Regions from separate parts of the Sinorhizobium sp. Y406 genome, predicted to be linked through region 3. Evidence: riboswitches for the same ligand, from Rfam matches in the RefSeq annotation. Region 3 holds a riboswitch; each other region holds the start of a gene.
What was found. Region 3 has a riboswitch for cobalamin ahead of AC4P1R_RS24290 (ABC transporter substrate-binding protein). Riboswitches for the same ligand answer to the same signal wherever they lie in the genome.

Region 1 (6,334 bases), on a different replicon from region 3:
GATCGTGTTTTTCACGTAACGGTTCGGTTCATAAGGGCCGTGGCCCTGCAGCGTCACTGCGAAGAAGAAGAAGGGATCGTCCACGGCGTCAGCTTGGCGGATGATCTCCCTCGTGAGCGCCTCGTCCGAGGCAAACATGCCGCGCTTCTTCATGGTCGGCATGTTGTCTTGGTCGCGGAAGGTGTCGAAACCGAAGGCCTTGTAGACAGCCGTGCGGTTCCAGAACCAGCCCTGGAAGGGATGGATGGCGCGTGCGGCATAGCCTTCGCCGCGGAAGAAGGTGGCGAGCGACGGGATCGGATTGCGGATATATTGCTGATAAGGGATGCTGCCATAGGGCAGGAATGCGTTGGAGAACCCGGTCAGCGCCTCGAATTCGACATTGGCGGTCATTCCTCCGAATTCCGGCGAGAAGACGGTGCCTCCCTGCAACGCGCGGACCGTGGGCATCGGGTCGGGCGTCAGCGTCACATGGGGCAGAAGGGTCGGATCCCAGAAGGACTCGCTCATCAGTACGATGACGTCCGGTTTGCTGCGGTGCGTCGTTCCGGCGGGAACCGGCGTGACCGGAATCTTGTCGATCGCCTCGGCCATGTAGCCGGCCGGCGCGCTGATATTGGCCATCGGCAGGTTGATCATGAAAGCGAGCGCGAAGCCGTTGTGCCGATAGTTCGCGCTCTGATCCCACATCATCGGCACGACACGCAGCCGATCGCGGATCCACGAGAACTGCGTGTAGTCCATGACGTTCCAGAAGGCGATGAGCAGCGGCAGCGCGAAGATGAGCCTCGCCAGGCGCTCGCGCCGCGTCAGCCGCGGGAAGTTGCGCCAGGCATATCGCAAGAGAAGGGCGGTCACGACAACTGCGGCGATGACGCCGGCCACGATGCCGACTGCGGTCCATGGCCTGTCCTTCACGAGTACCGGCATCAGTTCCATGATCTGCCGGCCGAAGAGAAAGTCGGTTGGGTAGAGCGGGTCGGAGAGGAAGACCTGCTTTTGCTGGCTGATGAAGGCCGGGATTACCGCAAGAGGGGCGACCAACAGGGTGGCCTTATGTTCCCGGCCCAAGAAAGCGTCGAGCCCAAGCAGAACGAGAAAGAAGACCGCGACCGTGATCCAGGCGGGGCGCGCCGAATCCGCGAAAAAGCCCATGGTGTCGGAGATGGAGTGGCGGCCGACGGCCTCGACGGCGAAGACGAGCATTGTCGCCAGGAATAGCGAGAACAACGCACTTCGCAGGCCGGCCAAGGTTCGGGCATGGCGGACGGTAAAGCTCGGCCTTTCGGCGTAGATGTGAGAATCCCTCCCGGCGATGAATTTCATCGTGGCCAACAGCCCCTTAAGTTTCACAAAAATTTCATCCTATTGTCATACGACTGTCACCTTGAACCGGGGATGAATGGCCGAACCGGCGGCGAGGCGAGTTTGTTCCGGTGGCTGAAAAGACGGCCCTCGGCGGGCGGATAACACTGAGATATTCAGAATATTCGGCGTCAGGCCGCGATTGCGTGTGGGTTTTTTGTCGCCGGATGCGATAGTACGGGTGTCCGACGGACTCATTTGCTAATATCGACAGGCCCGCCATGAGCTCACAAAATGCCGCACCTTCGACGCTACGCATCGCCGTGGCCCAGCTCAACCCGACCGTCGGCGACGTTGCCGGCAATCTCGCCAAGGCGCGCGAGGCGCGGGCAGACGCGGCGCGGCAGGGTGCCGATCTCTTGTTGCTGACGGAGCTCTTCATTTCCGGCTATCCGCCGGAAGACCTGGTGCTGAAGCCGGCGTTTCTGAAAGCCTGCGAGCGCGCGGTCGAGAAGCTGGCCGAGGAGACCGCTGACGGCGGCCCCGGCGTCATCGTCGGATTTCCGCGCCAGGCAACCGAGCGCCGGCACAATTCGGTGGCCGTGCTGGATGCCGGCAAGATCATCGCCGTCCGCGACAAGGTGGATCTGCCGAACTACGGTGAATTTGACGAGAAGCGCGTGTTCGACGCCGGCGAAATGCCGGGGCCGGTGAATTTTCGCGGCATCCGCATCGGTATCCCGATCTGCGAGGATGTCTGGGGTGAACTCGGCGTCTGCGAGACGCTCGCGGAAAGCGGCGCAGAGATCCTGCTTTCACCGAACGGCTCGCCCTATTATCGCGGCAAGGTGGACGTGCGGCACCAGGTTGTTCTGAAGCAGGTCATCGAGACCGGCCTGCCGATGATTTATGCCAACCAGCTCGGTGGCCAGGACGAACTCGTCTTCGACGGTGCGAGCTTTGCCTTCAATGCCGACAGGTCGCTGGCCTTCCAGATGAGCCAGTTCGAGGAGGCAGTCTCGCTTTCGGATTGGACGAAAGGCTCGGATGGCTGGGTTTCGGCCAATGGGCACCAGTCACGGCTTCCGGAAAACGAGGAGGCGGATTATCGCGCCTGCATGTTGGGATTTCGCGACTACGTCAACAAGAACGGCTTCAAGAATGTCGTGCTCGGCCTTTCGGGCGGCATCGATTCGGCGATCTGCGCGGCGCTTGCGGTCGACGCGCTTGGCGAAGAGCGTGTCCGCACCGTCATGCTGCCATACCGCTACACGTCGGAGGCCTCGCTGATGGATGCCGAGGCCTGCGCCAAGGCGCTCGGCTGCCGCTACGATATCGTCGCGATCGAAGAACCGGTCCACGGTTTCCTCGATGCGCTCTCGGACATGTTCGAGGGCACCGAGCCCGGCATTACCGAGGAGAACCTGCAGAGCCGCACGCGCGGGACGATATTGATGGCGATCTCCAACAAGTTCGGTTCGATGGTGGTGACAACCGGCAACAAGTCGGAAATGTCCGTCGGCTACGCCACGCTCTACGGCGACATGAATGGCGGCTTCAATCCGATCAAGGACCTTTACAAGATGCAGGTCTACGGGCTGGCCCGCTGGCGCAACGGCACTGTACCACCCGGCGCGCTCGGCCCTTCCGGCGAAGTCATTCCGCGGAACATCATCGACAAGGCGCCATCCGCCGAGCTTCGGCCGAACCAGACCGATCAGGATTCGCTGCCGCCTTATCCGGTGCTTGACGACATCCTCGAATGCCTGGTGGAAAAGGAGATGAGCACCGACGAAATCGTCGCACGCGGCCACGAGGAGGCAATCGTCCACCGCGTCGAGCACCTGCTTTACATCGCGGAATACAAGCGCCGGCAGTCGGCGCCGGGCGTGAAGATCACCAAGAAGAATTTCGGTCGCGACCGGCGCTACCCCATCACCAACCGCTTCCGCGACAGGGGATAGTCCATGCGCAGTTCGGTGGAGATCTTCGACATCGCGACGGCTGAGACCCGCGTGGTCTGGCAGACGGAGCGGCTGGTCGAAGCGCCGAACTGGTCGCCGGACGGGCGCTTCCTCGTCTTCAATGGCGATGGACGGCTCTATCGCATAGCGCTCGACGGGGCGCCGGAGCCGGTCGAGATCGACACGGGCTTCGCCCGGCAGTGCAACAACGACCACGGGATTTCGCCGGACGGCACGACGCTCGCCATCAGCGACAAAACCGAATTCGGCAAGTCGGCGATCTATCTCCTGCCGGTCGAGGGCGGCGCGCCGCGGCTCGTCACACCGAAGCTCCCTTCCTATTGGCACGGCTGGTCGCCCGATGGCCGGACGCTGACCTATTGCGGAATCCGAGACCAGGTCTTCGACATCTACACGATTTCCGTCGGGGGCGGCGAGGAGCGCCGGCTGACGTGGGGTGAGGGCCGCAACGACGGGCCGGACTGGTCGCCCGACGGCAAGTGGATCTATTTCAACTCCAGCCGCACCGGGAGCATGCAGATCTGGCGGATCCGGCCCGACGGCAGCGATGTTCAGCGCATCACCAACAGCCCCTATGGCGATTGGTTTCCACATCCGTCGCCGGATGGCCGAAACCTCCTGGTACTCTCCTATGACGGCGACGTCTCCGACCACCCGCGCGATCTCGACGTGCGGCTAAGGCTGATGAAACCGGAAGGTGGCGATCCGCGCGTCCTCTTCGAACTCTTCGGCGGGCAGGGAACCATGAATGTTCCGAACTGGTCACCATCAGGCGAAGCCTTCGCCTACGTGCGCTACCGGCCCGCGCAGACTCAAAGAGTTGCAGCGACCTTTGGCGTCTGAAAGACGCGCGGCGCTGTAAGGCATGCCTTGCCTTTCGTGGGTGCCTGTGTCCATATGGCGCTCGTCAGGTGCCCGCAAGCGCGGGAGAATCGGGAAGTCGGTGCAATTCCGGCACGTGCCCAACGCTGTGACGGGGACGGCCACGCCAGTCATGCTCTGAAGAGATTCGGAGCCTTGCCACTGAATCCTCAGGCGATTCGGGAAGGCGGCGCGGCCGGACGAACCGGAGTCAGAAGACCGGCCTGGCAAGATGGACCGGCCCCGCGCGGACGGCGGGAGGTTGTGCATTGTTGGGGATCGAACGATGCTGCCTGACCCGAGCGGCTGCCTTGTCGCAGCTGGAGCCTTTTCGCCGGACGAGCGTGCCGCCGTCTACCGTGCGATCGAGACCCGCCGCGACGTGCGAGACGAATTTCTCTCCGAGCCGCTGCCCGAACCCCTGATAGCACGGCTGCTGGCCGCCGCCCATAATGCGCCGTCCGTCGGCTTCATGCAGCCTTGGAACTTCATTCTCGTGCGCGGAGAGGAGACGCGGGAGAAGGTGTGGCAGGCCTTCCAGCGCGCCAACGAGGAGGCCGCGCGAATGTTCGCGGGCGAAGCGCAGGCGAAATATCGCGCACTCAAGCTCGAAGGAATTCGCAAGGCGCCACTCAGCATCTGCGTGACCTGCGATCGCACCCGCGGCGGCTCGGTCGTCCTCGGGCGCACCCACAACCCGCAGATGGACGTCTACTCCACCGTCTGCGCGGTGCAGAACCTCTGGCTCGCCGCGCGCGCCGAGGGCGTCGGCGTCGGCTGGGTCAGCATCTTTCATGAAAGCGAGATCAAGGCCATCCTGGGCATACCGGAGCACATCGAAATCGTCGCCTGGCTATGCCTCGGTTTCGTCGACCGGCTCTATCAGCAGCCGGAATTGGCGGCAAAGGGATGGCGCCAGCGACTGCCGCTCGCAGAGCTGACCTTCGAGGAGGAGTGGGGCATTTCCGCGGACCTTGATGCAGGTCGGAGGTAGCGCGCTTTTTCAACGTCTTGCCTGGATAAGATCGCGTGAAAGGTGAGCGTCGTCAATTCTCCTGTTGCGGCTGAAAGCTTGGTCCCAAGGGGTTCTTGAGGTCGATCGCGCTTTCTTCCGGCGGCAGGAAGGTCGGACCGACAATGCGCACCTTGGCGCTCTTCGGGTCGTAGGGGCGCTCTTTCGTTGGCCTTGCGGCCGCGCCTTCAGTCGTCATTCCCACCTTGGCGCCGCCGATCGTCACGACCGAGGGGCTCGCCGCGAGACTGGCTTCGGAGGTGCTCTCCCGGTTCGTCCGCCCGGCTGCCTTTGCGGGCTTGCAGCCACAGGCGCCTCGTGAAGCGACGTCGCGCGTGCGGTAGGCAAAGGCCGTCGGCAGTTCGCGGTAGGGCCTGCCGGTCGAAGCCGAGACCATCTGGTCGCTCTCCTCGGTGGCAAGCACGTGAAAATAGAGTTCGGTCTCGGTCTGGGGGCAACGGGCGCGGCAGAGCTCGGCGTCGCGCGGGAAATCAGCCGGCGAGGCATTCGACGAGATTGGGAAGAAAGCGCCGTCGCAGGTGCGCACGCACATGGTCCGCAAGCGGCCGTTCCCGTATCCCTCCATCGGCGAGAAATCCTGCATCCCCGGCTCTTCGAAGAGCAACGGATAATCCTCGTCGTCCGGTGCCAGATCTTTGAGGATGTTGCGATGGATGTCGGCCTCGGTTGTCGTCGCGAACTCGTCCAGCTCGTCCCACTCGTCGCCGCGCACCGGAATGCAGCCGTTGATCTCCATCGCGGCGAGAATGCGCCGGCGCGCGTCTGCGCGACCGTTCGACACCAGCTGCTGCCGATGGACTTTCAATTCCTGGAGATTGGCCTCCATCCGTGCGATCGTGTCGTCGAGTTCGGCGCAGAAGGGAGTATTGTCGTCGATGACGATGATGCTGCCGCGACTGCATCCGAGCCGCCTGCGCTCGTTCCTGGCGCGTCGAAGCTCAATGTTCTGGCGGGAAATGGCGCCGGTGAAATCGCTGAGGTTTGCATTCGAGCTGAACGTGGTCGGCATGCCGGCGAGGCGGGCCTGAAGCCGTTCACAAACGCTCGAAGCCGAAGCCTCGTTTGCCGTAGCCAATGCCAACGGCAGAAGCGCAGCCGCAAGCCATGCGATGCCGCGGGGCGCATTGCTCGGAGATCCCGACACTTTCCT
Region 2 (6,334 bases), on a different replicon from region 3:
GCGAAGATCGGCACCATCAGCACCTTGGCACCACGGTCCGAGACCCGCACGAGCCGCCATGCCGAGTGCGTTGGCGACAGGACGGAACTGGCAAGGCTCGTCACGAAGAACAGCACGACGCCCATGCCGAGCGTCACGGCAACGATCGGCGCGATATCAGGCCTGAGCACGTTGAAGCTGTCGAGGAAGAAATAGCTCGAGGCGGCGAAGGCCGTCAGCGCCATGGTGGGAATCATCGTCGACCAGAATGCCCGCGACAATTGCCGGAAATAGGTGGGCTCCTCGTCGTGACGCTGGAGAAAGGGAGCGAAGAGCCGATATCCCCCGGCGAGGAAAATCAGCGCCGCACAGAGCGACAGGAATATCGCGCTGAGGAAGGGCAGGCGCTTGTAGTTCCAGGCAAAGGTCAACCAACTGCTGACGCTGCGCCACAATGCGGTGGCTTCGGCCGCCGTCGCTGTAAACGCCTCGCTCAGCATCTCCGCCGAAACGTTCGTATGCCTCAGCAGCGTAGTGGAGAACAGTGCCCGACGTGTCGCGGTTATCGTGCCGGCAAGCCGTCGCGCCTCGCCGGCAAGACTCTCCGCACGGGCCGCGATCGCATTGATCGCCGCCCGTTCGGCAAGCAGTCGTTGTCGCTCCTCCGTCACGATTGCCGCCTCCGGCGGCTGGTCCTTGCCCGGCGGCTCGCCAAGCTCTTCCAGGCGCGCCTTGATTTCGTCCAGTCGTGGCCGGGTGGCCGCGGCGGCCGAAACGATCTCCTTGGCAAGAGCGTCGGCCTGTACCTTCAATTCGGCAAGGCGGGTGTCATCGTCTTTTGCATTGGCAACGCGCTCCCCCAGTCGCTTGAGATCGCGCTCGGCTTTGGTCAGTTGCGCTTCCGCCTGCTGCAGCACCGGCGATGCGGCAGCTCCGGCGCCCGCTTCACCCCGCGGCGCCGGTTGTCCCGACCGGGCAGGCTCGGCTGCCGGGGCGGGCGATTGTTGAGCGGGCTCGCTTTGCTCCACGGGCCGAGCCGCGTCCTGGGCCGTCGCCGGCGCGCCGCCGGCGAGCGCCAGCGCAACCAAAGCAAACAAGAGGGCGGTCAATTGTGCTGCCGAACGCAATTCAAGATCCTTCGCAATCCGTCTATCGCCGATGGGGTCGCCAAAGCGAGCGCCATCATGTCCGATCTGCATACGCAACAAGGCGAAAAGATGCAAAACGGCATCTTTTGCGACTTGCCCGTCAATGACCGCCCGCGCGTCTTTTTCGGACGCATTCAGACGCACATGCAGCGCCGCGCGTCTTATTAGACGCGCAAAGGTCGCTGTAACACTTTGAATTGCTGCATGTCTTTGTCCTTAAATCGAGGTCGATTAAAGGAGACATGCAGTAGGTCGCCGCATTCTTTGAATCGGCGCATTGCGCGCTTTGCGAGGACCGTCACTTCGCTCCTATGCCCTGAAGCGGAGCACCGTCAGAACCCCGCGCCAGGCTGGGCCAGATAGGCCTCCTCCGCCGGCGTCGACCGGCGCCCGACGATGCCGTTGCGATGGGGAAAGCGGCCGAACTGCTCGATGACCTCGCGATGGCGGATCGCATAATCGAGATAGTTGGGCTCGCCGAGCTCGGTAAAGAGCTTCACCGACATCGTCTGATCGGCGAGGTTCTCGGAATGCTCGAACGGCATGTAGAAGAAGGCGCGCCATTCCGGCGACACCGCCTTGTCGGCGCTGGCGCCGATGGCAAGCTGTGCTTCGCGCAGGGCGAGTCCGTCGGTCGCAAACGCCAGCGGCGATCCGCGATACATATTGCGCGGGAGCTGATCGAAAAGAATGATCGCGGCGAGCCAATTGCGCGGGCTCGCCCTCCAGACATCGTCGACATGCCTTGAAAGCGCCAGATGCGCATCCCGGAAGCGCTGCACGCACTCGCGATCGAGTTCGGCGCTCGGCGTGAACCAGTGCTCGTAGGAAAGCTCCCCGAACCAGAAACGCAGCACGTCCTCCGGTGTGCAGTTGGTGCTTTGGTCAGTCATTCCGGCCCCTCTCCTTCTGACGGTCGCGAGTGGTCAGATAGGCGATCGACTCCACGATTTCCAGCCGGCCCTCGGCGGCCTCCATCACTGGAAATGCCCGGCAAGCGCCTCGGAGACGATCAGCGCCGCCGGAACGCGGGCGAGATTGCCGCCGCCGGCGGCGCTCGGCCCGCCGTCCACGCCGCCATTCGCATAGGCGACGGCGAAGCCGACGAGATCGTCGATATTCTCTTCGGCCGCGACATCGCCGAAGAGATACGTCGCCCTGCCCGATGCCTGGAAGGCAATGGTGCAGGGACGGGTGCAGGCGGCCATGCACACCGTCCCGGCAATCGCGAAATCATCGGCGAGCGGCTTGCCGAGCGCCGAAATGCTGCCGTTGAGCATGGCAAGCAACCGGGCACCCGGTAGGCACGGCCCGCCTGTTAAGTGGCACTCGGTCGAAAGCGTTATCTTGTGCGCTGATTGATGCGAATTCGCCATGGCTGTTCTCCGCCGGCCCCTGCCAGCTTTGCAAGGGGGCCGCAGAGAATGGCGAAACTCGAAACCGACGATTGACGCCGGACAGAAGCCGCTTCTTTTCCATCGGAACACCCCGTCCGTTGTGGTTGATCGGTTCGATGGCAGGTCTCCTGGCTCGCGGGTCGCGGCGCATCCACGTCTTCCCGGCCTCCCGGCCAGTGACATGTTGTGGATGCGCTTTCCGCTCACAGTTGCGGGGGCAGCCACGGCATCGGCCCCTTTCGGGCATCCTCACCGCGTTCCCTTTTCAGCCGCTGCCGAGTTTCGGCAGCAGCACCATCACGCCCTTGGTTGCACGAGTCTCGGCTCGATGCAATGGGGTCGGGATAATGATCGACAGTGCCGTCCGCCCTTCTTCGCTGCTCCTTCGCGATCACGGCGGAAGACCGGCTCGCTATTGCAGCGGCCAGAACCACATCAGCAAGGGCACCGTGGCAAGGATGATGACGATCGACAGCGGCAGTCCGAGCCGCGGATAGTCGCCGAACCGGTAGCCGCCCGGGCCCATCACCAGCGTATTGCACTGGTGCCCGATCGGGGTGAGGAAATCCGAACCGGCGCCGATCGCCACCGCCATCAGAAAGGCGTCCGGCCTATAGCCGAGCGTGGCGGCGAAGCTCACGGCGATCGGGGCCATGACGAGCACGGTCGCGGCGTTGTTGAGAAACGGCGTCACCGCCATCGCCGCAATCAGGATGAGCGCCAGCGCCCCGGCCGGCGGCAGGTTGGTGGCTATGCCGCCGAGCCAGCCGGCGATCAGGTCCGAGCCGCCCGTCGTGCGCAGCGAGTCGCTGACGGGGATGAGCGCCGCCAGCATCACCAGGATCGGGCCGTCGACGGCCCGGTAGACGTCCCGCAGCGGGATGACGCGGAAGATCACCATGGCAAGGGCCGCAGCGAAGAAGGCGACCGGCACCGGCACCAGGCCGACCGCGGTCGTCGCCATCGCCGCCGCCAGCAGCAGCAGCGGCAGGGTGCCGCGCCGGATCGTGCCGAGCAGAATCTCGCGCTGCGCCAGCGGCAGGCAGCCGAAGTCCTGCAGGAAGACCGGCAGCTCGCTTCGCGCCCCCTGCAGCACCACGATATCGCCGGCCTGCAGCCGGATGCTGCCGAGACGCTGTTTCAGCCTCTCGCCCTGCCGGCTCACCGCAAGCAGATTGACATTGTGATTGTTGAAGAGCGCCAGCCGCTCGGCGGACATGCCGATGAGCGGCGAATTGCTGCCGATCACCGCTTCGATCGCCTCGATCTCCGCACGCGTCTTGTCGCCCGGCATCGGCAGCCGGTCGCCGGCGATCTTCAGCTTCGCCTGGGAGACGATGCGGTCAAGCGCCGCCGGTCCGCCTTCGAGCAGCAATATGTCGTCCGTCTCGATCACCACATCGGGTAGCGGCGCCAGATGCGTGCCGCGCCGGAAGATCGCGATGACGACGGCGCCGCCGTCGCCGATCCTGACGAGATTGCTCACGGGCTTGCCGATCGCCGGCGAACCGGGCGCGGCCACGGCTTCCGCCGTATAGTCGGTGATCTCGATCGCCTGATTTACCGAGACCTCCTGGCTCTTTCGCTCCGGCACCAGGCGATAGGCAAAGAGCAGGAAAACGCAGCCGACAAGGGCAAGCGAAGCGCCGACCGGCGTGAAATCGAACATCGAGAAACTCTCGCCGGTCAGTTCCGCACGCATCCGCGAGACGACGACGTTCGGCGACGTGCCGACCTGCGTCATCAACCCGCCCATCAACGAGCCGAAGGCCATCGGCATCAGGAAGACCGAGGGCTGCACCTTCGAGCGCCGGGCAAACTGAAACGCGACCGGGATCATGATCGCCAGCGCGCCGATATTCTTGATGAAGGCCGAGAGCACGGTGACGGTGACCACGAGCAGTGCAAGCTGCGCCCTGACCGACTGCAGCTCCGGCAGGAAACGCTGGATCGCCGCATCCACGATGCCCGAGCGGGCAACGCCGGCGCTGACGATCAGGGCGCTCGCGACGATGATGACGATATCATCGCTGAAGCCGGCAAAGGCACCGTTGAAAGGCACGATGCCGACCGCCACCGAAAGCATCAGCGCCGAGCAGGCGATGACGTCGTAGCGAAATCGCCCCCACACGAAGAAGACCATCATTGTGCCGATGACGATAAACGAGAGAAGCTGGTCGGCGGTCATAAGCGAGTACCTGAAGCAACGACTGGTCGGACACGGGCCCATTTTTCGACAGACCACCCGGCCGGTCTTGGACGGCGCATCGCTTGGACGGCCGCCCACCGCCTGGCGAGTCTCCCCCTACATCCTCTGAAGCATCCATCCGATGCAACTGAAATATCGCGGAACTCCCCGCCGGGCGCCCGGTCCTCACCAGGAAACTGCGCCGTACCCCTGCCTTTTCTTGGATCGCGTTCGAAGAAAGGATAAGATGTACGAGCAGTTGAAGAACCGGCAATGGTTCTTCGCCTTTGAATTTCGCCTCGACCGGATGCCATCAGGAACGCCGGCATGAAGATCGTCCTTGCCGTTCTCTACGCGACGCTTGCGCTCGCTGCCTGCACACCCACGACACGGACGGTCGGCTACGGGCCCGGCCTCGAGCCGATCCCCGGCAGCATCACCTATGGCGGCCAGCCGCGTACGAAACTGACCAAGGCGCCCGTCGGCAGCATCGTCCCGCACCACTTCTTCGACCGATATGGATATCGGGTCCACGAAACCTACATCATCGAGCCGGATCGCTCGCTGCGCCTGACGAGCCGCCGCATAGACTACGATGTCTTCGACCATTGAATTGCAAAGGAGGGCGGAACAATGCCCAGGGCCCTGAAAAATGCGATCCCGTTGCTCGTCGCGGCACTGCTTTCGGGCGCCTGCACGGTGAGCTATGCCGGCGGCTACAGCGGCTATCACCCCTACGGCCTCGAACCCATTCCCGGCAGCATCACCTATGGCGGCCAGCCGCGCACGAAGCTGAAAAAGGCGCCCGTCGGCAGCATCGTCCCCCATCAGTTCAACGATCGTTTCGGCCGGCGGGTCTACGAGACCTACGTCATCGAACCCGATCGCTCGCTGCGCCTGGTGGATCGTCGCTACCGCGACTTCTTCCCCTTCGATGATTGAGGGGGAGGCCCTCAGCCCATCCGCATCAGCGCCAGTCCGCGCTTCACCGCATCGGCAAAGGTCACGCCGAGCGAGGCGCCGCCAATGCCGATGACGCCGAGCGCGCCGAGCCCCATCAGCTTCCATTTGCGCACATCCTCCGTCACCGGCTTCATCTCGAGGATGTCGTCCCGCGCCGTGGCGACGGCGCTCTCGAGCGTCCCCACCCGCCCCGCCAGTTCCTCCATCCGGCGGCTCATCGAGGCGCGCGCGGCATCGCTTCGGTCCTCCGCGCGGCGAAAATCCTCGCGCAGGTTCTTCACCTCGGCAAGGAGCGTGCCGAGCTGCTGGTGCACATGCCCGTCGATCATTCCCGCCCCTCCCCCTGACCCCGCCTTTCCTGCCGCCCTCGCCTTTCCTCCCGACCCCGCCCTTCCCCATGGCTTGCGCATTCCGCCTTCGCCCATACCGCCGCGGCGCAGAGGCCGACGACGGTCCGGTCGATCTTCCGCTGGTCCGCCGCCGTGGCGCCGCGCGCGCCGATGAGGTCAGTCCCGACCACCGGGCGGAGCCCGGCGACACTCGCCGGCCCCGAAGTTCCACAGGCCGCCGCCATCGATGCAGCGGTCAAAGTCGCTGCGGCGAGCAGCCGATTGCAAAGCCGCTTCATTGTTCTGCCTTTCGATTGTTTGCGTGACCGA
Region 3 (6,334 bases):
TATTATCTCCTAACCGGGGATACAGCAGAGATCGGCCCTTGGAAGATGGAAGGGCTCAGCCCCAAGAATGCGGTGCGGGCGCTGCGTATTCTTAACACGCCCGGGGATGCACCTGGATAGGCTGACATTCGGTGTCGTCCCGGCGGTAGCCGCGCAGCTTGGAAATCAGATGACCAATTGTACGATATGCGCGAACGGCGTCATTGCCCATTTCCCGCTGGCGTCTTTCGTCGTTCTGTAGATGATGAAGTCACTGCCCACCGTGAACGTTCCATGCATCGTGATCTCGTTACCGGTTGAGAGTACTGCTCTAAGCTCACTTGCATGGCGCTTCTCGATCTGGTCGCTGATCAGCTCGGCCAAGGTCAGGTGAAGCCTGTCAGGTTTGGAGTTATTCATTTTTCGCCCGCCCTACGGCCCCATTTTATCGGCGCTCGCCGATATAGCGGGAGCATTCCCACCCGGTGGAACGCCCAGCGACGGGCTCGCACCATGTCGAACCCTGCCCTCTTTTGCTTATGTTCGCAAGGCGCCGGCATGTGAGGCGCTTGCCCGGAAGATTGCGGCGGCGCGAGCCGAAATCGGCACAAAGTTTGTCCCGCGCCATAACGACTGGCAGCGGCCGCGGGAGCACGACACTACCGCACTTGCCGTCTTTTCGGTCGAAAAGAAACCACCGCCGCATAGCCGGTGTCGAGTTTGCCACGATGGTCGCAATCACGCGTCTGGGCAAGGATCATGAGATCCTCCTGAGCTTCGGTCTTTCGGCGGCCGGCGAACCGGGCGCGCAGTAGCGGATGTAACAGCGCCCCTCGCCCTCATGCTGGACATCGACCACCACCCCGAAGACGGAACAGATCCGCTCTGCGCTGAGGACCTCGGATGGGCGGCCCAGCGCAACGATGCGGCCGCCGCTCATCAAGGCAATTCGGTCGCAGAACATCGCTGCGTGGTTGAGATCGTGAAGCGCCGCCACGGCTGTCAGTTGCTGCTGGCGGACGAGATGCAGCAGGCCGATCTGGTGGCCGATATCGAGGTGGTTCGTCGGCTCGTCCAGAAGCAGGATTTCCGGCTGCTGCGCGAGGGCACGGGCGATGTGCAAACGCTGGCGTTCTCCCCCCGAGAGCGTGTGCCACTGCCGCGCCGCCAATGGCTCCATGTCGACGTTGCGGATCGCCGCGCCGACAATCTCGTCATCCTCCGCCGACCATGGTGCGAGCGGTCCGAGATGTGGGGTGCGGCCGAGCTCCACGGCCTGGCGCGCCGATATGCGCTCGCTCGTCTCGGCCTGCTGTTCGACGAGGGCTATGCACCTGGCGACCTCACGGCGTCCGAGCCCGTCTATCGGCCGGCCGTCCAGCAGCACACGACCCGACTTCGGTCGCCGGAGACCCGCAAGAAGCGACATCAGGCTCGTCTTTCCGGAACCGTTCGGTCCAACGATGCCGAGAAATTCTCCCGGGACGACGTCGAGCGAGACGTTCTCGAGAATGGAAATTCCGCCCGTGGACCATGAGACGTTGCATGCCGAAAGCATCATCGAACCGCTCCCCGCTGGCCAAGGATAATCGCGAAGGCAGGCGCTCCGACAAGCGCCGTCACCACGCCGATCGGCAGCACCTGGCCCGGAATGATCACGCGGGAAACCACGTCGGCGGCGACCATGAAGATTGCCCCGGTCAAAGCGGATGCCGGCAACAGCAGCCCGTGCCGGACGCCCACCAGCATCCGTGCCGCATGCGGGATGACGAGCCCGACGAAGCCGATCGACCCGACGATGCTGACCATGGCCGCCGTCATCATGGCCGATGCGCCGATCAGCACGACACAGACGCGGCGCACGGGTATGCCGAGCGAAGCGGCGGACTCGGAGCCGAAGGTGAATGCATCGAGGGCGCGTGCATGCCAGAGACAGGCAAGAAGGCCAACCACAGCGGCAGGCAGAGCAAGCCAGACATCCGGCCAACGGACGCCAGACAGATTGCCGAGCAGCCAAAACATGATCGCGCGCGACTGCTCCGCGTTGGCCGCCTTGGTGACGATGAAGGAGGTGAGCGCGTTGAAGAGCTGCGAGCCGGCGACACCGGCGAGTATGATGGCACCATGCCCCCTGCCCGCGCGCATTGCGAGCAGGCTGACGAGCCCGAATGCGAGAAGTGCGCCGAGGAAGGCCCCCAGCGGCAGCGTCAACAGACCGGCACCGAAACCCAGGATGGCAACGGCGACCGCGCCCGTCGATGCTCCCGCCGAGATCCCGAGAATATACGGATCGGCGAGCGGGTTGCGCAGAAGCGACTGCAGCACGACGCCGGAAAGTGCCAGCGCCGAGCCGCAGCACGCCGCCACCACGGCGCGGCTCAAACGGTAGTTCCAGACGATGCCCTCGTTGATCGGATCGAGCGGATAGCCCGCCTGCCATAGCCGATTGGCGATCGTCCGGGCGACGACATCCATCGGGATCGCCGTCTCGCCGATCGCCGCACCCAGCCAGAGCGCCGAGAACAGCAGGACAAGCGCCAGCACTGTGGCGCCTGTCCTCGATAGGGAGCCCACCATCCTGTTCACTGGGTCAGGCCGGCTTTTTCGATAGCCTCGGCCAGGGCCTCGATCCCTTCGATGGTCCGGATCGTTGGGTTCATCGCCTGGGCGTCCATTTCGACGACGCGGCCCTCCTTGACGGCCGGCATGAGACTGGTCACCGGGTCGGACTTGAGGAACTGGTGCTTGACGGCGATGTCGTCTGCGGGGAAACGGCGACGCTCCATCTTGCCCGCGACGATGATCGTCGGCTCGGACCTGGCGATGGCTTCCCAGCCGACGGTCGGCCATTCCTCCTCGCTGTCGATGACATTGCGGATGCCAAGCGCCCGCATGATGTAGCCGGGAGCACCGTTCTTGCCGGCGACATAGGGGTCGATGTCGAGCTCCGCGCTCGAGAACCAGAACACGGCCGAGAGCTTGCCGTTCGCCGACACGATCTTCTGCTTGGCAGCATCCTCGCGGGCCTTCAGCTCTGCAACCAGCGCCTCGCCGCGCTCCTGGACGTTGAAGATCTGCGCCAGTTCAGCGATCTCCTGATAGATCAGGTCCATGGTGAAGACCGCGTGGCGAACGCCATCGCCTCCACCCGTATTGTCCTTGCCGACGCAATCGGCCGGCGAGGTGTAAACCGGAATGCCGAGTTCCTCGAACTGCTCCGGTTTGGCAACGATGCCCTCGGACCCGACGTGCCACTGGAACTGCGCGGTGACGATGTCGGGCTTCTTGGCAACGACGCTCTCGAAACTCGGATCGTTGTCCGCAAGACGCTCGACCTTGGCATTGGCCTCCTCGTAACCCTCGATGACCGGGCCGAGCCAGACGGCGGTGCCGACCATCCGGTGCTGCAGGCCAAGCAGATACATGATCTCCGTGCTGCTCTGGCCGATCGAGACGGCGCGTTCGGGCGCCTTATCGAAGGTAATCGGGCGGCCGCAATTGGTGATAGTCAGCGGATAGGTGGTTTCGGCGGCCTGAGCCTCGAAGGCGAAAGTCGACATCAGCGTAGCGACGGCAATAAGGCTGCCGCGACTGTTAGGAATGATGGTCACGGATCGATCTCCCCGATTGTAGAATACCGGCCGCACGGCGCGGACGGCGGGAACTGTCGCGCCGCGTCAGTCAGCGGTTTCGAGCGAGCGGCTCGAACGGGAAGGAACGAATTCAGGAAGGCGCAGCCAGGCGCGAAAATGTGTCATGGCATATCCTGTTCCGGGCATCCCCGCCCGTGGACATTGGAGCGAACGCATGACGGCAGGTCTCCTGGCTTACGGATATCTGTCGTCCATCTGCCTTCCCGTGCCGGTTGGCACAGTGGCACGGCGCTCGAGGCGCCACGAGGATGGACGGCAATCCGCTCACAGTTGCGGGGGCAGCCACGGTTTTGGTCCCTGTTGGGTCGTCCGCACCGTGTTCCCTATTAATCCCCTTCGCTTCACCGTCGGGGAACCGTCGAGAGACTCCATAGATAGTTGAGCCCGACTGGTCAAGGGTAGGCCCTGCCGCGCGTCCGCGGTCAGGAAGCCGACGTTGCTTGCGGCTTCAATTCCGCGGCAAGCCAGGCGCGGAAGGATTCGAGTGGCGGGTAACTGGCCCGCGATTGCGGCCAGACCAGCCAATAGGATCCCGAGCCTGGCACCCCCCTCTTCAAGAGCGGAACGAGGCGTTTCTCCGCTATCTCGGCGTCTGCCAGATAATCCGGAAGAAGCGCCACGCCGAGGCCGGAGATCGCAGCCTGCGTCATGGTCGCGAACTGGTCGAAGAGCATTCCGGTAACGCTTGTTGGTTCCGCGCCATGGGCGGCAAACCAGATTCGCCAGGCGTTCGGCCTCGTCTCCAGTTGAAGAAGCGGCAGCCCGGCCATCCCATCAACGTCGGCAACCGGATGGTCCTTGAGCAGCGCTGGCGAGATGCAGGCCGTCAGTCGCTCCTCGAACAGCTTCATGTGGCCGGCGTCGCGCCAATCGTCCGCCCCGAAATGGATGGCGGCATCGAAGCCTTCGACGGCAAAGTTGAAGCGCTTGAGACGCGTTGCCAGATTGATCGTGATGCCGGGATGTTTGACCAGGAACCTGCCAAGCCGCGGCGCCAGCCATCGCGTGCCGAAGGCCGGCAGGATGGCGAGCGACAGCGTGCCGCCACCCGGATTTGCGGCTAGTTCCATGCTGCCGCGCTGGATGAGATCGAGCGCGCGGGTCACGTCCCGGCCATAGGCGTGGGCGGCTTGCGTCGGGATCAGCTTCTGCCTGTGCCGCTCGAAAAGCTGGCGGCCGAGCTGCTGCTCCAGATTCTGGACGAGACGGCTCACCGTGCTCTGCGTCAGATCGAGCTCGCGCGCTGCCGCCGCTGTCGAGCCGGTCTTCAGGACGGCCTCGAAGGCGGCCAAAAGGCTTATCGAGGGGAGGAACCGGCGCGGGCGCATCTCAGCTATGCATTCCATGAATGATATTACACGCAAATACGGCTTTTTCCGCACGGCAACAAGCGGTACTTACATGGGAAAATCGGCTTACCGTTCGAGATCATCGGGGCGTAAAAGATATCGGGAGAGAATCCGTGACCACAAACCCATCCGTGCATTCATCACAAGGCAGCGCTTTCGCCTGGGACGATCCCCTTCTCCTCGACGACCAGCTTGCCGAGGACGAGCGCATGATCCGTGATGCGGCCAGGACCTTCGCGGAAGCAGAACTCCTGCCGCGCGTCGAGGTGGCCTATCTCGAAGAGAAGACCGATCCGGGCCTCTTCCGGCTGATGGGCCAAGCGGGTCTTCTCGGCGTGACGCTGCCGGACAAATATGGCGCGGCCGGCGCCAATTACGTTTCCTACGGTCTCGTGGCGCGCGAAGTGGAGCGCATCGATTCGGGCTACCGCTCAATGATGAGCGTGCAGTCGTCGCTGGTGATCTATCCCATCTACGCCTATGGCTCCGAAGAGCAGCGCGACAAATACCTGCCCGGTCTCGTTTCGGGCGAGCTGATCGGCTGCTTCGGGCTTACCGAGCCGGATGCCGGATCCGATCCGGGTTCGATGAAGTCGCGCGCCGAGAAGATCGAGGGCGGCTATCGTCTGCGGGGCTCGAAGATGTGGATCTCCAACGCACCGATCGCCGACGTGTTCGTCGTCTGGGCGAAGTCGGAAGCGCATGGCGGTCAGATCCGCGGCTTCATCCTCGACAAGGGTATGACGGGCCTGTCGGCGCCGAAGATCGGCGGCAAGCTGTCGCTGCGCGCTTCTGTCACCGGCGAGATCGTCATGGATGGCGTCGAAGTCGGCGAGGACGCGCTGTTGCCGAATGTCTCTGGGCTCAAGGGACCATTCGGCTGCCTCAACCGTGCCCGCTACGGCATCTCCTGGGGGGTGCTCGGGGCTGCCGAGGATTGCTGGTTCCGCTCGCGCCAATACGGTCTCGATCGCATCCAGTTCGGCAAGCCGCTCGCCGGCACGCAGCTCTTCCAGAAAAAGCTCGCCGACATGCAGACGGAGATCACGCTCGGCCTGCAGGCCTCGCTCCGCGTCGGGCGGCTGATGGATGAAGGCAGGTTTGCGCCGGAGATGATTTCCCTCGTCAAGCGCAACAATTGCGGCAAGGCGCTCGACATTGCGAGACAGGCCCGCGACATGCATGGCGGCAACGGCATTCAGATCGAGTACCACGTCATGCGCCACGCGCAGAACCTCGAGACGGTCAACACTTACGAGGGCACGCACGATGTCCATGCGCTGATCCTCGGCCGCGCCCAGACCGGCATTCAGGCGTTCTTCTGATGGCCGCGCCGAACAGCGCTCCGCTCGC

Region 1: it holds a riboswitch for cobalamin, as region 3 does, so the genes downstream of both, bluB (5,6-dimethylbenzimidazole synthase) here and AC4P1R_RS24290 (ABC transporter substrate-binding protein) in region 3, are expected to answer to the same signal.
Region 2: it holds a riboswitch for cobalamin, as region 3 does, so the genes downstream of both, AC4P1R_RS09040 (DUF1636 family protein) here and AC4P1R_RS24290 (ABC transporter substrate-binding protein) in region 3, are expected to answer to the same signal.

Annotation. Positions count from the first base shown of each region.
Region 1 covers NZ_CM178974.1:1,608,626-1,614,959, reverse strand. Annotated here, with positions in the region: gene AC4P1R_RS07740 (LTA synthase family protein) at 1-1,326, opposite strand, end outside; gene AC4P1R_RS07735 (NAD+ synthase) at 1,587-3,269, shown strand; gene AC4P1R_RS07730 (TolB family protein) at 3,273-4,133, shown strand; cobalamin riboswitch at 4,183-4,393, shown strand; gene bluB (5,6-dimethylbenzimidazole synthase) at 4,438-5,145, shown strand; gene AC4P1R_RS07720 (DUF2865 domain-containing protein) at 5,198-6,328, opposite strand.
Region 2 covers NZ_CM178974.1:1,884,337-1,890,670, forward strand. Annotated here, with positions in the region: gene AC4P1R_RS09025 (mechanosensitive ion channel domain-containing protein) at 1-1,106, opposite strand, end outside; gene AC4P1R_RS09030 (hypothetical protein) at 1,164-1,295, shown strand; gene AC4P1R_RS09035 (DUF924 family protein) at 1,460-2,020, opposite strand; gene AC4P1R_RS09040 (DUF1636 family protein) at 2,105-2,503, opposite strand; cobalamin riboswitch at 2,626-2,838, opposite strand; gene AC4P1R_RS09045 (SLC13 family permease) at 2,937-4,712, opposite strand; gene AC4P1R_RS09050 (hypothetical protein) at 5,040-5,324, shown strand; gene AC4P1R_RS09055 (hypothetical protein) at 5,358-5,654, shown strand; gene AC4P1R_RS09060 (DUF1515 family protein) at 5,666-6,004, opposite strand; gene AC4P1R_RS09065 (hypothetical protein) at 6,001-6,249, opposite strand; gene AC4P1R_RS09070 (hypothetical protein) at 6,182-6,334, opposite strand, start outside.
Region 3 covers NZ_CM178975.1:1,575,498-1,581,831, reverse strand. Annotated here, with positions in the region: gene AC4P1R_RS24310 (hypothetical protein) at 1-120, shown strand, start outside; gene AC4P1R_RS24305 (hypothetical protein) at 166-399, opposite strand; gene AC4P1R_RS24300 (ABC transporter ATP-binding protein) at 737-1,540, opposite strand; gene AC4P1R_RS24295 (FecCD family ABC transporter permease) at 1,537-2,556, opposite strand; partial or broken gene AC4P1R_RS24290 (ABC transporter substrate-binding protein) at 2,562-3,512, opposite strand; cobalamin riboswitch at 3,775-4,007, opposite strand; gene AC4P1R_RS24285 (LysR family transcriptional regulator) at 4,055-4,960, opposite strand; gene AC4P1R_RS24280 (acyl-CoA dehydrogenase) at 5,191-6,306, shown strand; gene AC4P1R_RS24275 (CaiB/BaiF CoA transferase family protein) at 6,306-6,334, shown strand, end outside.